One region of the Roseateles sp. P4_D2 genome, then DNA from elsewhere that is predicted to be linked to it. Evidence: predicted binding sites of a transcription regulator. Region 1 holds the regulator's gene; each other region holds the start of a gene.
What was found. Region 1 encodes HrcA, which represses chaperone genes, less so after heat shock. Its sites were predicted from a motif close to TTAGCACTCNNNNNNNNNGAGTGCTAA; they were not measured.
Positions count from the first base shown of each region.

Region 1 (4,956 bases):
GCCGCCGTGACGGCGGACGCAAGCTGGGGTGCCGCCTTCTTGCGGGCGCGGCTGGCGGCCTGGGCCTCGGCGTCGAAGGCCTGGCGCGCGGCGGCGAGGGCCGCCTCGAGGAGCGTGGGGTCGCTGGCGGCGTCAAGCTGGGCCAGCTCGGCGCGCCATTGCGCGAGCAGGGCCGGCAGCTCGTGAGGCTGGCGGCGGTAGCGGCGCGCCAGCGTCATCCAGGCCGACACGCGCTCGTCCAGCTCCGCCAGGCGGTTGGGGTCGAGATCGGCCTTGTGCAGATAGGCCGACAGCGTGTGGCTGGCGTCCTGCAGCTGGGCCTGCACGTCGCGCAGGGCCTGCACGGCGGGCAGCAGGCGGGCGTCGTGGTCGAGCACGCGTTCGAGCTGGTCCAGCGCGCCGCCGGCGAGGGACTGGGCGCTGGGCTCGGCCTCGTCCAGCGCATCCAGCGCCGACTTGGCCGCGTCGATGAGGGACTGGCCGTGCGACAGGCGCCCGTGCTCGGCGTTCAGCTCCTCCCACTCGTCCTCGGCCGGCGCCAGGCCGTCCAGCTCGCCGATCTGCCAGGCCAGCCGCTCGCGCTCGCGCAGTGCGTCGGCCTGCTGGCCCTGGGCCTTTTGCAGCGCCTCGGCGGCTTGCTTCCATGCGGCGTGGGCGCGGCCCAGCGGCACAGTGTCCAGCCCCGCGAAGCCATCCAACAGCTCGCGCACGGCGGCGGGGCGGGTCAGGCCCTGCCAGGCATGCTGGCCGTGGATGTCGAGCAGATGGTCGGCCAGTTCGCGCAGCTGCGTCAGCGTGGCGGCGCCGCCGTTGATCCAGGCGCGGCTTTTTCCCGCGGCGTCGATGACGCGGCGCAGCAGCAGCGTGTCGTCGGTGTCGAAGCCGGCTTCGTCCAGCCAGGCGCGCAGATGCGCCGGCGTGTCGAACTCGGCGGTGATCTCGGCCTTGGCCGCACCCTCGCGCACCACGCCGGCGTCACCGCGGCCGCCCAGCGCCAACTGCAGCGCGTCGATGAGGATGGACTTGCCCGCGCCGGTTTCGCCGGTCAGCACGGCGAAGCCGGGCTCGAAGTCGAGCTCCAGCGCAGGGACGATGACGAAATCCTTTAAAGACAGGTGGCGCAGCATCTCAGTGGTCGCGGTGTTTCGGGCCGAGCGCCGGGCCGCTCCCTAGCCGGCCCGCCATGGCGGTGTGCTTGCCGGCCGATCCGGCAAGCATCGCCGTCCCCTCGGGGGACCGGCTGAGCTGCCCGCGTCCAGCGGGGCGAGATCGGACGAGGGGCTTCATACATACCAACGCAGTTTGCGTCGCAGAGTCGCGTAATAGCTCCAGCCCTTGGGGTGGAGGAAGCGGACTTGGTGCTGGCTGCGCCGCACGGTGATGGTGTCGCCGTGCAGCAGGCTGGCGAGGCTTTGCATGTCGAAATTCACCGACGCATCGCGGCCGGCGACGATCTCCAGGCGCACCTCGCCCAGGTCAGGCAGCACGATGGGCCGGTTGGACAGCGTGTGGGGCGCGATCGGCACGATCAGCCAGCCGGCGATGCTGGGGTGCAGGATGGGCCCGCCGGCCGACAGCGCATAGGCCGTGGAACCGGTAGGCGAGGCGACGATGAGGCCGTCGGCGCGCATGTTGGCGACGAACTGCTCGCCCACCTCGATCTTCAGCTCCACCATGCCGGAGCTGCCGCCGCGGCTCACGACCACGTCATTGAGTGCCAGGCCGGAGAAGATGGACTCGCCGTCGCGCCAGACCGCGCCTTCCAGCATCGCCCGGGGTTCGACTTCATAGTCGCCCGCCAGCACCGGCGCCAATGACTCGCGCCAGCGTTCGATGGGAATGTCCGTGATGAAGCCCAGCCGCCCCTGGTTGATGCCCACCAGCGGAATGCCGTGGCGAGCCATGTCCCGCGCGAAGCCGAGCATCGTGCCGTCACCGCCGATGACCACAGCCAGGTCGCATTGCCGGCCCAGCTCGTCGTTGGACAGCGCGTCGTAGTCCGACAGGCCGGTGTTGAGCGCGGTGTCCGCTTCCAGCGAGACATCCAGGCCCTGGCTGCACAAAAATTGGGCAATCTCCTCCAGCACCGGCCCGATGCCAGGCGCTTGATGCTTGCCCACGATGGCGACATGTCTGAAGCGCTCGGCCATGCGGCAAATTACACCACAGGGGGTTTGCACATCCCGGGCAGAACAGCGCTGTCCATAGAATGCGGGCATGCTCGACGAGCGATCTAAATCCCTGCTGAAAACCCTGGTCGAACGCTATATCGCGGACGGGCAGCCGGTCGGCTCGCGCACGCTGTCCAAAGCCTCGGGCCTGGAACTCAGCCCGGCGACCATCCGCAATGTGATGGCCGACCTCGAAGAACTCGGCCTCATCGCCAGCCCCCACACCAGCGCCGGCCGCATCCCCACGGCGCGTGGCTACCGCCTCTTCGTCGACACCATGCTGACGGCCCAGCCCGGCCTCATTGGCGTGGATGCCGCCCGGCTGCAGCCCGACCAGCCCCAGCGCGTCATCGCCAGCGCGGCGCTGATGCTGTCCAACTTGTCGAGCTTCGTGGGCGTGGTCACTTCGCCGAAGAAGGCCAGCGTCTTCCACCACATCGAGTTTCTGCGCCTGGGCGAGCGCCGCGTGCTCGTCATCCTCGTTGCACCCGATGGCGACGTGCAGAACCGCGTCATCTTCACCGCACAGGACCTCAGCCAGTCCGAGCTCGCCGAAGCCAGCAACCGCCTGAATGCCAGCTACGCCGGCCTCACGCTCGAAGCCGTGCGCGAACGCCTGCGCCATGAGGTGGATGAGCTGCGCGGCGAGATCGCCGGGCTGATGAGCGCGGCCGTGCAGGTCGGCACCGAAGCCATGGTGCAGGAGCAGGAGCAGGTCGTCGTCTCCGGCGAGCGCAACCTGCTGGCCGTGCAGGACTTCAGCCACGACATGGGCAGCCTGCGCCGCCTCTTCGACCTCTTCGAGCAGAAGACGCAACTGATGCGCCTGTTGGACACGTCGAGCCGCGCCGAGGGCGTGCGCATCTACATCGGCGGCGAAAGCCAGGTCGTGCCCTACGAGGAACTGTCCATCGTCAGCGCGCCCTACGAGGTCGACGGCCAGGTCGTCGGCACGCTCGGCGTCATCGGCCCGACGCGCATGGCCTACGACCGCATGATCCAGATCGTCGACATCACGTCGCGGATGGTGGGGCAGGCGCTCAGCCAACGCTGACTAGAATCTGCGCCTTCTCTCCGGGGCATTTGCTCAGTCAGCGGCGGCCGGGAGCGAAATAGAAGTTGTTGTATCAGTGGGCCGTTAGCTCAGTTGGTCAGAGCAGAGGACTCATAGCGAAAGTTGTGCACCGGGTGGCGAAAGCGCCTGCGTGAATGGCGTCAAATTCGGCGAACCCTGACGGCCGCAAGGCACAAGGCAACGCCGAGCCAAGCCCCGCGAGGGGAAGGTGTAGAGACTAGACGGCGCCCGCCTACAGGCCTTCACGGTCCATGGCGAAGGCATAGTCCAGGGAGTCCAGAAATGGGCACAAACCGGAATCCTTTGGTCGCAGGTTCAAGCCCTGCACGGCCTACCACTAGACAATAGCCTGGGAGGGCGCATGAGCAGCGGCTGGGACCTGACTCATGAGGTTCCGATCGAGTTTGACGCGCTGGTGAACGAGGTGCATGCATGAGCGGACTCCTTCCCGGCAGCGACGATGCGGGGCCCAGCTACAACGGCATCCACGGCGACATCGTCGCTCTTCTGGAGGCCGCCCGTCATGCCGCCGCACGCAGCGTCAATGCGCTGATGACGGCCAGCTACTGGGAGATCGGCCGACGCATCGTCGAATTCGAGCAGGGTGGGCGGGGCCGAGCTGCTTACGGCGACGCATTGATCAAGCGCTTGTCTGAAGACCTGACTGCCCGCTTTGGGCGCGGCTTCAGCCGCCAGAACCTCTGGCAAATGCGCGCTTTCTACCTTGCCTGGCCTGCCGAGCAGATTTTGCAGACACTGTCTGCGAAATCCTCTAGCCTGCAGATTCTCCAGACAGTGTCTGGAGAATCGATGGGCCTACCTGCACTGGCCCAAGCCTTCCCGCTGCCCTGGTCGGCCTATGTGCGCCTGCTGTCCGTCAAGTCCGAAGCCGCGCGCGCCTTCTACGAAACCGAGGCCCTGCGTTGTGGCTGGAGCGTGCGTCAGCTCGACCGTCAGGTCAACAGCCAGTTCTATGAGCGCATCGCCCTGTCGCACAACAAGGCGGCCATGCTGCGCAAGGCTGAAGCTGCCGAGGCCGGCGATGTCATCACTCCTGAGCAGGCGCTCAAGGACCCCTTCGTCCTGGAATTCCTCAACCTCAAGGACGAGTACTCGGAATCAGACCTAGAAGACGCGCTTATCCAGCACCTGGCCGACTTCCTGCTTGAGCTGGGCGACGACTTCGCCTTCGTGGGCCGGCAGCGGCGCCTCCGGCTGGACGACGCCTGGTTCCGTGTCGATCTGCTGTTCTTCCACCGCCGGCTGCACTGTCTGCTTGTCATCGACCTGAAGATCGGTAGATTCAGCCATGCCGACGCGGGCCAGATGCACATGTACCTGAACTACGCCCGCGAACACTGGATGAAGCCCGGCGAGAACCCGCCCGTGGGCCTGGTGCTGTGCGCCAGCAAGGGGAGCAACGAGGCGCACTATGCCCTGGAGGGCCTGCCCAACAAGGTGATGGCCGCCGAGTACCAGACCGTACTGCCGGACGCCAGGCTGCTGGAAGCGGAGCTGGACAAGACGCGGCGGGAACTGGAGGGGCGGGGTGTCAGCCGGGGTGATGTGGAGGCCGGCGAATGAGGGCTTGGACCATGACAACACAGGGTGGCGTTGCGCCCATCATCCGCAGAGCGGTAGACATCCGGCCTGACCGCTCCTATCCCTAATTGGGCATTCGCTCCTTCGGCAACCGCACACTGAGACTGG
Region 1 is NZ_JBFUIM010000014.1:188,291-193,246, reverse strand. It holds gene recN (DNA repair protein RecN) at 1-1,127, opposite strand, end outside; gene AC1DW0_RS23545 (NAD kinase) at 1,284-2,150, opposite strand; gene hrcA (heat-inducible transcriptional repressor HrcA) at 2,218-3,225, shown strand; gene AC1DW0_RS23535 (PDDEXK nuclease domain-containing protein) at 3,679-4,830, shown strand.

Region 2 (4,956 bases), on a different contig from region 1:
GTTGGGGACAGAGCTGTCGGGCGAGTACGCCCGCCAGGTCTGTCCCGCAATGTCTTACATATCCATACCGCCCATGCCACCCATGCCGCCCATGCCACCAGGCATGCCGCCACCGGCTGCTTCGTCCTTGGGGGACTCGGCGACCATGGCTTCGGTCGTCAGCATCAGCGACGCGACGGATGCGGCGTTCTGCAGGGCAGTGCGCGTCACCTTGGTCGGGTCCAGGATGCCCATTTCGATCATGTCGCCATAGGTGTCGTTGGCGGCGTTGAAGCCGTAGTTGCCCGAACCGGCCAGCACGGCGTTGACGACGACGGAGGCTTCGCCACCAGCGTTGTAGACGATCTCGCGCAGCGGTGCTTCGATGGCGCGCAGGACCAGCTTGATGCCGGCGTCTTGATCAGCGTTGTCGCCCTTGATGGCGCCAGCGGCTTGCTTGGCGCGCAGCAGCGCGACGCCACCACCAGCCACGATGCCTTCTTCAACGGCTGCGCGCGTGGCGTGCAGCGCGTCCTCGACACGGGCCTTCTTTTCCTTCATCTCGACTTCGGTGGCAGCACCGACCTTGATGACGGCAACACCGCCGGCCAGCTTGGCCACGCGCTCTTGCAGCTTTTCGCGGTCGTAGTCGCTGGTGGCTTCCTCGATCTGGATGCGCACTTGCTTGACGCGGGCTTCGATGTCGCCCGCAGCGCCGGCGCCGTCGATGATGGTGGTGTTTTCCTTGCCCACTTCGACGCGCTTGGCCTGGCCCAGGTCGGCCAGCGTGACCTTCTCGAGCGTCAGGCCGACTTCTTCGGCGATGACCTTGCCGCCGGTCAGGATGGCGATGTCTTCCAGCATGGCCTTGCGGCGGTCACCGAAGCCAGGCGCCTTGACGGCGACGACCTTCAGGATGCCGCGGATGGTGTTGACCACCAGCGTCGCCAGCGCTTCGCCGTCCACGTCTTCCGAGATGATCAGCAGCGGGCGGCCCGACTTGGCCACTTGCTCCAGCGTCGGCAGCAGATCGCGGATGTTGCTGATCTTCTTGTCGTACAGCAGCACGAAGGGGTTGTCCAACAGCGCGGCTTGCTTTTCCGGGTTGTTGATGAAGTAGGGCGACAGGTAGCCGCGGTCGAACTGCATGCCTTCGACGACGTCGAGTTCGCTGTCCAGGCTCTTGCCGTCTTCAACGGTGATGACGCCTTCCTTGCCAACCTTGTCCATCGCCTCGGCAATGATGCGGCCCACTTCATGGTCGCTGTTGGCGGAGATCGTGCCGACTTGCGCGATTTCCTTGGAGGTGGTGGTGGCCTTGGAGGCCTTCTTCAGCTCGGCGACCAGGGCGGTGACCGCCTTGTCGATGCCGCGCTTCAGGTCCATCGGGTTCATGCCGGCGGCCACGTACTTCATGCCTTCGCGAACGATGGCTTGAGCCAGGACCGTGGCGGTGGTGGTGCCGTCACCGGCGTTGTCAGACGTCTTGGAAGCGACTTCCTTGACCATCTGCGCGCCCATGTTCTGCAGCTTGTCCTTCAGCTCGATTTCCTTGGCCACGGACACGCCGTCCTTGGTCACGGTCGGGGCGCCGAACGAGCGCTCGAGCACGACATTGCGGCCCTTGGGGCCCAGGGTCACCTTGACCGCGTTGGCCAGGATGTTCACGCCTTCAACCATGCGGGCACGAGCCTCGCCGCCAAAGATCACGTCTTTTGCTGCCATTTGATTCTCCGAATACTTAAATTGGGGTCAGAGTCGAATTCTCTGAATCAGTTGGGGACAGAACTCGCGCTGCGCGCTTCGGTCTGTCCCGCAAGCTATTACTTTTGCACCACGGCGAAGAGGTCTTCCTCGCGCATGACCAGCAACTCGTCACCGTCGACCTTGACGGTCTGGCCGGAATACTTGCCAAACAGCACGCGGTCGCCGACGACGACGTTCAGGGCCACGAACTCACCCTTGTCATTGCGCTTGCCCGGGCCGACGGCCAGGACTTCACCTTGATCAGGCTTCTCAGCGGCGTTGTCGGGGATGACGATGCCCGAGGCGGTCTTGGTTTCTTGCTCCAGACGGCGAACGATCACGCGATCGTGCAGGGGGCGCAGCTTCATGGAATCTCCTTGAGAGTTGGAACCGGAGCGGCCGCGGCAATCGCGGCTCGCCGAAAAAAACGGGGCCGCCAGCGGAAAACCGGTCGGCCCGACTCGTTAGCACTCGAATGAGTTGAGTGCTAGCAGAAAGCCATTATAGGGACGGCGGATGACGATTCAAGCCTTGCGGAACTGGGGCTTGCCATATACCGGCGAAGCGCGCCTTTGCGCCACCCGGGCAGCCGTTTGCCGCAGTCATCGACCGCGCATGGGTGGGCCCCAATGAAAAACGACCGCCGTAGCGGTCGTTCTTGAGGCGTGAGGCGCTTGCTTTAGCGAGCGACGCGACGGCGTGTCCAACCCAGGCCCGCAAGGGCGCCCAGGGTCAGAGCGATGCTGGCGGGCTCGGGCAGGCGGCCAGGAGGCTGCGTGTCGACGGTCTTGAAGCTGAGGTCATCGAGCAGAACAGCCTGGTCGTTCGCCGAGAACACCACTGTGCGGCCCACGCCCTGGAACGTCAGTGTGATTTGGTTGGACCAGTTGCAGAACACGTAGCTGTTGCATTCAGCGCCGGTGAGACCGTTCAGGCCGCCGCCGAGTTCCTTGCCGCTGGCGTCGTAGACGTGAACCGAGAGATTGATGCCCAGGGTGCTGCCCGAGTAGACGAAAGACAGGGCGTCGACGAAGCCGTCCGCGAGGTCCAGCGTCAGGCTCTGGATACCTGCCACCGCAGGCTTGGTCCAGTCCTGAGCGAGAAAGAGCGCGCCGCAGCTGCCGGTGCGGGAAAAGCTGATGGCGCCGGCATCACCATTCGGGCCATAACTGCAGGCTTCAGACGTGGACGCCCAGGCGGCGCCACTTCCCACGACACCCTTGGATGCGTAGCGGGAGGTCAGTTGCTCCATGGTCTGCACGTCCTCGAAGTCCAAGAAGACCGCACCGGCCATCGCCGATTGCATGGTGGCCGTCAAGGCGAGTGCCAGAAGTTTGCTCGTCGCGCGCATGGCGTTCTCCGTCCGGGTTTGTTCGAGTTGGGTTGTTGGGCGGACTGTAAACAAGCACCTGCGCGCCGGGCCGCGTTGTGCCCCTTCAGTTGAGGGGGAGTCAAGCACCTAGGGGCCGCGCTTAGGGGGGTGAAGAGGTAATGCGCGCGCATATATGAGTTGCCGAGATGACTCGCTAGATCGCGCGGCTGGCAGAAGGCCTTGGCTACACTGCCTCGGGTGGAAACCAAATGGCTTGAAGACTTCGTCAGCCTGGCCGAGACGCGCAGCTTTTCCCGCTCCGCCCAGCTGCGCCACGTGACCCAGCCGGCATTCTCGCGCCGCATTCAGGCCTTGGAGGCCTGGGCCGGCGTCGACCTGGTGGATCGATCCTCCTATCCGACCCGGCTGACGGCCGCTGGCGCAACCTTGCTGGCCCAGGCCGTCGAGCTGCTGGGCAATCTGCAGGCGACGCGCAATATGCTGCGCAGCCATCAGGCGGCCGACCAGGACATGATCGAGTTCGCCGTGCCGCACTCGCTGGCCTTCTCCTTCTTCCCGCATTGGCTGATGGGGTTGAGACGCGGCTTCGGCGCCATCAAGTGCCGGCTCAACGCGGCCAATGTGCATGACGCGATGCTGCAGCTCAGCGAAGGCAATTGCGATCTGCTGCTGGTCTATCACCACGCCAGCCAGCCGCTGCAGCTGGACCCGGAGCGCTACCAGATGGTGTCGCTGGGCCACGAGACCTTGTCGCCGTATGCCAGGGCCGACAGTCAGGGCGAGCCGATGTTCCGGCTGCCCGGACGGCCGGGCCAGAAGATTCCCTTCCTGAGCTACGCGGCCGGCGCCTATCTCGGCCGCCTGGTCGAGCTTATCGTCAAGGAGGCGGACTGCGCGCTGAACCTGGACGCCATCTACGAGACGGACATGGCCGAAGGCCTGAAGGCGATGGCGCTGGAAGGCCATGGTTTTGCCTTCCTGCCCGCCAGCTCGGTGCAAAAGGAGATCGCCAGTGGCCGCCTCGTGCCCGCCGCTGCGCCGGGCACCTTCAGCGTCAGCATGGAGCTGCGCATCTATCGCGAAAAGCCCGAGCTTTCGCGCCGGCTCAAACCAGCCTCCTTGGCTTTGTGGGACTATTTATCGTCCGCGGCATGACCTCATCCAGCTTGCGCATGCATCGTGTAAACCCGTATTCGGGCTGAGCGTGCGGCGTGGTCTGCTCGCGGCTGTTATCGATATCCACTTCCTGTTGTTGGAGTCTCCATGAAGAAAGTTCTGCTCGTCGCAGCCCTGTTCGCCGGCGTTTCGGCCGTGCATGCCGAAGACACGCTGAAGAAGATCAAGGACAGCGGCGCGATCACGATGGGTGTGCGCGAGTCGTCGGGCCTGTCCTACACCATCGGTGATGGCAAATACGTCGGCTACCACATCGATGTCTGCGAGCACGTCGTTGCCGACCTGCGCAAGCAGCTGGGCAGCAAGATCGAAGTCAAGTACCAACCGGTCACATCGGCCAACCGCATCCCGCTGACCGTCAACGGCACCGTCGACCTGGAGTGCGGCTCCACGACAAACAACGCCACCCGCCAGAAGGACGTCGCCTTCGCCGTGACAACCTATGTCGAGGAAGTGCGCATCGCCGTGAAGGCCAACTCTGGCATCACCGGCATCGGCCAGCTCAACGGCAAGACCGTCGCAACGACGACCGGCACCACGTCCGTGCAGACGCTGCGCAAGCACGAGCGCGCCAACGGCGTGGACTTCAAGGAAGTATTCGGCAAGGACCACGCTGACAGCTTCCTGCTGCTGGACTCCGGCCGCGCCGACGCCTTCGTCATGGATGGCTCCATCCTGGCCAAGAACATCGCCACGTCCAAGAACCCGGCCGACTTCAAGAT
Region 2 is NZ_JBFUIM010000009.1:149,782-154,737, reverse strand. It holds gene groL (chaperonin GroEL) at 55-1,704, opposite strand; gene AC1DW0_RS17680 (co-chaperone GroES) at 1,803-2,093, opposite strand; gene AC1DW0_RS17675 (PEP-CTERM sorting domain-containing protein) at 2,405-3,076, opposite strand; gene AC1DW0_RS17670 (LysR substrate-binding domain-containing protein) at 3,296-4,213, shown strand; gene AC1DW0_RS17665 (amino acid ABC transporter substrate-binding protein) at 4,322-4,956, shown strand, end outside.
Region 2: a site for HrcA is predicted at 2,190-2,216, ahead of AC1DW0_RS17680 (co-chaperone GroES). Genes of this name have one in related genera too.

Region 3 (4,956 bases), on a different contig from region 1:
CCGAGCATCTCGGCGCCTGTCTCGTCGACCTGGAGCGCGGCGCGCTCTATCCGCGACTGGGCGGGCGCCTGGGCTGCGAGGCCGTGCAACGTGGGGGCGCCGACCTGCCCCTGGTCAAGATGCCGCTGGAGTTCGGCGGCCGGTCATGGGAGATTCGCATCTATGACCTGCCCGGCTTGGTGCAGGCGCCGGGGCGCAGCTGGGCCTTCGCCCTCGTCGGCCTGCTGGCCACGGCCATGGTGGGCGCGCTGCTGCTGCTGATGTCGGGCCGCACCCAGCATGTCGAGGCGCTGGTGCAGGAACGCACCGCCGCGCTGGAGCGCGAGGTTGCCAACCGCGCCCAGGGCGAGCGCGCGCTGAGCCAGAGCGAGCAGCGCTTTCACAGCATCTTCGAGACTGCGCCCATCGGCATCGCCTTCACCGACCTCAACGGCGGCTTCCAAGAGGTCAATGCCCATTTCTGCCATCTGGTCGGCTACACGGCCGAGGCGCTGGCGAACAAGCGCTCCATCGACGTGACCCATGCCGATGACCGTCGTGAGGACATCCGCCTGGCACGCCGGCTGATGCGCGGCGAGATCCCGTTCTACCGCCGCTTGAAGCGCTATATCCGTCCCGACGGCAGCACCGCCCATGCGCGCGTGCTGGTCAGCCTGCTGCGCGGCGCGGACGGCCGGCCGCACCGGCTGGTGGGCATCATCGAGGACATCACCGACCAGCTGCGCATCGAGGAGCTGGACCGCGCCCGCGAGGCCGCCGAGGCGGCCAACCAGGCCAAGAGCGAGTTCCTGTCGCGCATGAGCCATGAGCTGCGCACACCGATGAACGCCATCCTCGGCTTCACGCAGCTGATGCAGATGGACGCCGGTGAACCGCTGGCACCGGGCCAGCGCGCACGCGCCCAGCAGATCGCCCAGGCCGGCTGGCATCTGCTGGAAATGATCAACGACACGCTGGACCTGTCGCGCATCGAGGCAGGCTCGCTGCGCCTGGAGCCTGTGCTGCTGGAGCTGCCGCCGCTGCTGGCCCGGGCCTTGGCGCTGGTGCAAGGTCAAGCCGCAGAGCGCGGCCTGGCCATCAGCCAGCGTATCGACCCGGCCGCCGTGCGCCTCGTCGGCGACCCCACGCGGGTTACCCAAATCCTGACCAACCTGCTCAGCAACGCGGTCAAGTACAACCGCCCAGGCGGCAGCGTCAGCGTCGAGGTGGCTCGTCCTGAGCTGGGGTGGGTCGAAATCGCCGTGCGCGACACCGGGCTGGGCCTTACCGAAGAGCAGCGCGCCGCCCTCTTCCAACCTTTCAACCGCCTGGGCCGCGAGCGCAGCGGCCTGCCGGGCACGGGTATCGGCCTGGTCATCAGCCAGCGCCTGGCCGAGATGATGGGCGGCAGCCTGCGCGCCGAAGAGCAGGACGGCCCCGGCGCCTGCTTCGTGCTGAGGCTGCCGGCCAGCGGCGCTGCCGCTGCACTGTCCCAGGAGACGGCCCCGGACGAACCGACCAGCCCGCGCCCCAGCCCCCAGCGGAGCGTGCTCTACGTGGAGGACAACCCGCTCAACGCCGAAGTCATGCGCGGCATCCTGGAGCAGCGGCCCGGCATCGAGCTGGAAGTGGCGCCGACCGTTGAAGCCGGCCTGCGCGCCTTGCGCGAGCGCCCGCCGGCCCTGCTGCTGCTCGACTGGCAGCTGCCCGATGGCGACGGCCTGACGCTGCTGAGCCGCATGCGCGAGCTGGGCCAGCCACTTCCCCCCGTCGTCGTCGTGTCGGCCAATGCCCAGCCCGAGCAGATCGCCGCCGCCGAGGTGGCGGGCGCCCAGCACTATCTGACTAAGCCGCTGGACGTGCGTGAATTGCTCGCCCTGGTCGATGAATTGTTGGCGCCGGGCTCCGTCGTAGCGGGGGCAGAATGAGGGCCCAGTCCCCAACACGCGTCAGCGCCCGATGAGTTCCACCGATCTCGTTCCCAGCACCGGTGCCCAGGCCGTGCAGGCCCTGGCACGCACCGATGGCCGCCAGTTCCTGACCTTTCGCATCGGCGCAGAGGAATACGGCCTCAACATCCTGCGCGTGCAGGAAATCCGCTCTTACGAGCCGCCCACCCGCGTTGCCAATGCACCGGCCTTCGTCAAGGGCGTCGTCAACCTGCGCGGCGTCATCGTGCCCATCGTGGACCTGCGCATCCGCCTGGGCCAGGCCGGTGAATACAACGCTTTCACCGTCGTCATCGTGCTCAATGTGGCCGGCCGCGTCGTCGGTGTCGTCGTGGATTCGGTGTCCGACGTGCTGGAACTCAGCGCCGACGAGATCAAGCCCCGCCCGGAAGTGGCCGCCGCCCTGGACGCCCGCTTCATCACCGGCCTGGGCAAGCTCGGCGAGCGCATGCTGATCCTGCTGGATATCGAGGCCATGATCAAAAGCCCGGATTTCGGCCTGGTCGACTGAAGGAAAGTTAGCGATCGCTGACTGTTTCACCGTTGGAAACATTGCATTCCAGCAGCGTCACGAACTGACTTAGCACTCGCCAAACCAGAGTGCTAATATCCTGCTCACCGCGGCATTCCGCGCCGCGGTTTAGCAAGGATTCATGACGATGTCCGCCTCTTCTGCCATTGCCGTCCGCGACCCCTGGGCCATGGTGCCTTCGCTGGGCAATCTGGACGCATACATCTCCGCCGTCAACCGCCTGCCGCTGCTGACGGCCGAGGAAGAAGGGTCCGCCGCGCGCAGCCTGCGCGACAAGGGCGACCTGGAAGCCGCCGGCCGCATGGTGCTGTCGCATCTGCGCCTGGTGGTGGCCATCTCCCGCCAGTACATGGGCTACGGCCTGCCCCAGGGCGACCTGATCCAGGAAGGCAATGTCGGCCTGATGAAGGCCGTCAAGCGCTTCGACCCGGACCAGGGTGTGCGCCTGGTGAGCTATGCCATGCACTGGATCAAGGCCGAGATCCACGAGTACATCCTGAAGAACTGGCGCATGGTCAAGGTCGCGACGACCAAGGCCCAACGCAAGCTGTTCTTCAATCTGCGCTCGATGAAGCACCAGATGAAGGCCGACCAGGCCGACGGCCAGACGCATCGCAACACGCTCACCGAGGCCGAACTGGCCCATGTCGCCAGCACGCTGAACGTCAAGCGCGAGGAAGTGCTGGAAATGGAAACCCGCATGTCGGGTGGCGACGTGGCGCTGGAGCCGCAGACCGACGACGAGGGCGAGAGCTTCGCGCCCATCGCCTACCTGGCCGACGACAGCCACGAGCCGACCCGCGTCATCGAGGCCCGTTCGCGCGACGAACTCGCCGGCGACGGCATCCACCGCGCGCTGGACGTGCTGGACCCGCGCAGCCGCCGCATCGTCGAGGAGCGCTGGCTGAAGGTGAACGACGATTCGTCGGGCGGCATGACGCTGCACGAGCTGGCTGCCGAATACGGCGTGTCGGCCGAGCGCATCCGCCAGATCGAGGTGGCGGCGATGAAGAAGATGAAGAAGGCGCTGACCGAAGCGGCCTGATTGACCCTCTTCCGCTCCAGGTAAAAGGCCCCTCGGGGCCTTTTCTACTTTTTGGCTTCGGCCAGCAGCAGCTTGATGTCGTCCGCCAGCGGCTGGGCGCCTGAGCCGTAGCGCGCGTAAACGCGCACGCGGCCTTCGGTGTCGAAGATGAAGCTCGCCGCCGTGTGGTCCATCGTGTAGGTCTCGGGTGTCTTGCCCGGCGCCTTGGCGTAGAAGACCTTGAACTCCTTGGCCGCGGCCTTCGTCTGCTCCTCGCTGCCGCGCAGGCCGACAAAGCTGGGATCGAAGCTGGCCAGATAGGCCTTGAGCAGCTGCGCCGTATCGCGCTCCGGGTCGACGGTGACGAAGATGCCCTGCACCTTGTCGCCGTCCGCGCCCAGGCTGCGCTTGACTTCGGCCACCTCGGCCATCGTCGTCGGGCAGACGTCGGGGCATTGGGTGTAGCCGAAGAAGACCACCAGCACCTTGCCCTTGAAGTCAGCCAGCGAGCGGGCGCGGCCGTCCTGGTCGGTCAGGTTCAGCGTGCGGGCGTACTCGGCGCCGGTCAGGTCGATGCCCTTGAAGGCAGGCTTGTCGGGGCTCGCCTTCTGGCAGGCGGCCAACGACAGTGCGGCCAGCGCGGTCAGCGCGAAACGACGGGTGTTCATGCGATGTAGTGGTCGATCAACAGCGCCGCAAAGAGCAGCGACAAATGCCAGATGGAGAACCAGAAGGTCCGCCGCGCCAGCATCTCCGAATACGAGCGCCACAGCCGGAAGGCATAGCCGCAGAAGCCCAGGCCGAGTGCGACGGCGCTGGCGAGGTAGAACCAGCCGCTCATGCCGGTCAGGAAGGGCAGCAGCGTGGCCGCAAACAGCACCCAGGTGTAGAGCAGGATCTGCAGCCGCGTGTAGTCGTTGCCATGCGTGACGGGCAGCATGGGTAGGCCGGCGCGCGCGTAATCTTCAGCGCGGTACAGCGCCAGCGCCCAGAAGTGCGGCGGCGTCCACAGGAAGATGATCAAGCACAGCAGCCAGGGCTCGGGGCCGAGGTCGCCACGCAGCGCGGCCCAGCCCAGCACCGGCGGCATGGCGCCCGAGGCGCCGCCGATGACGATGTTCTGCGGCGTCATCGGCTTCAGGATGACGGTGTAGATGACGGCATAGCCGATGAAGGTGGCGAAGGTCAGCCACATCGTCAGCACGTTGACGTACAAGCCCAGCAGCGCCATGCCGGCTGCACACAGCAGGGCCGAGAAGGTGAGCGTCTGCGTACGGCTGAGCTCGCCCTTGGCCGTAGCGCGCCAGGCGGTGCGCTTCATGCGCGCGTCGATGCCGTCCTCGATGAGGCAGTTGAAGGCGGCCGCGGCGCCGGCGACCAGCCAGATGCCTGCGACGGCGGCAAGCATGGTGAGGGCCTGTTCCAGCGACGGCAGGCCGGGCACGGCCAGGGCCATGCCGATGGCCGCGCAG
Region 3 is NZ_JBFUIM010000008.1:208,515-213,470, reverse strand. It holds gene AC1DW0_RS16390 (CHASE domain-containing protein) at 1-1,907, shown strand, start outside; gene AC1DW0_RS16385 (chemotaxis protein CheW) at 1,939-2,439, shown strand; gene rpoH (RNA polymerase sigma factor RpoH) at 2,588-3,505, shown strand; gene AC1DW0_RS16375 (SCO family protein) at 3,550-4,152, opposite strand; gene cyoE (heme o synthase) at 4,149-4,956, opposite strand, start outside.
Region 3: a site for HrcA is predicted at 2,509-2,535, ahead of rpoH (RNA polymerase sigma factor RpoH). Genes of this name have one in related genera too.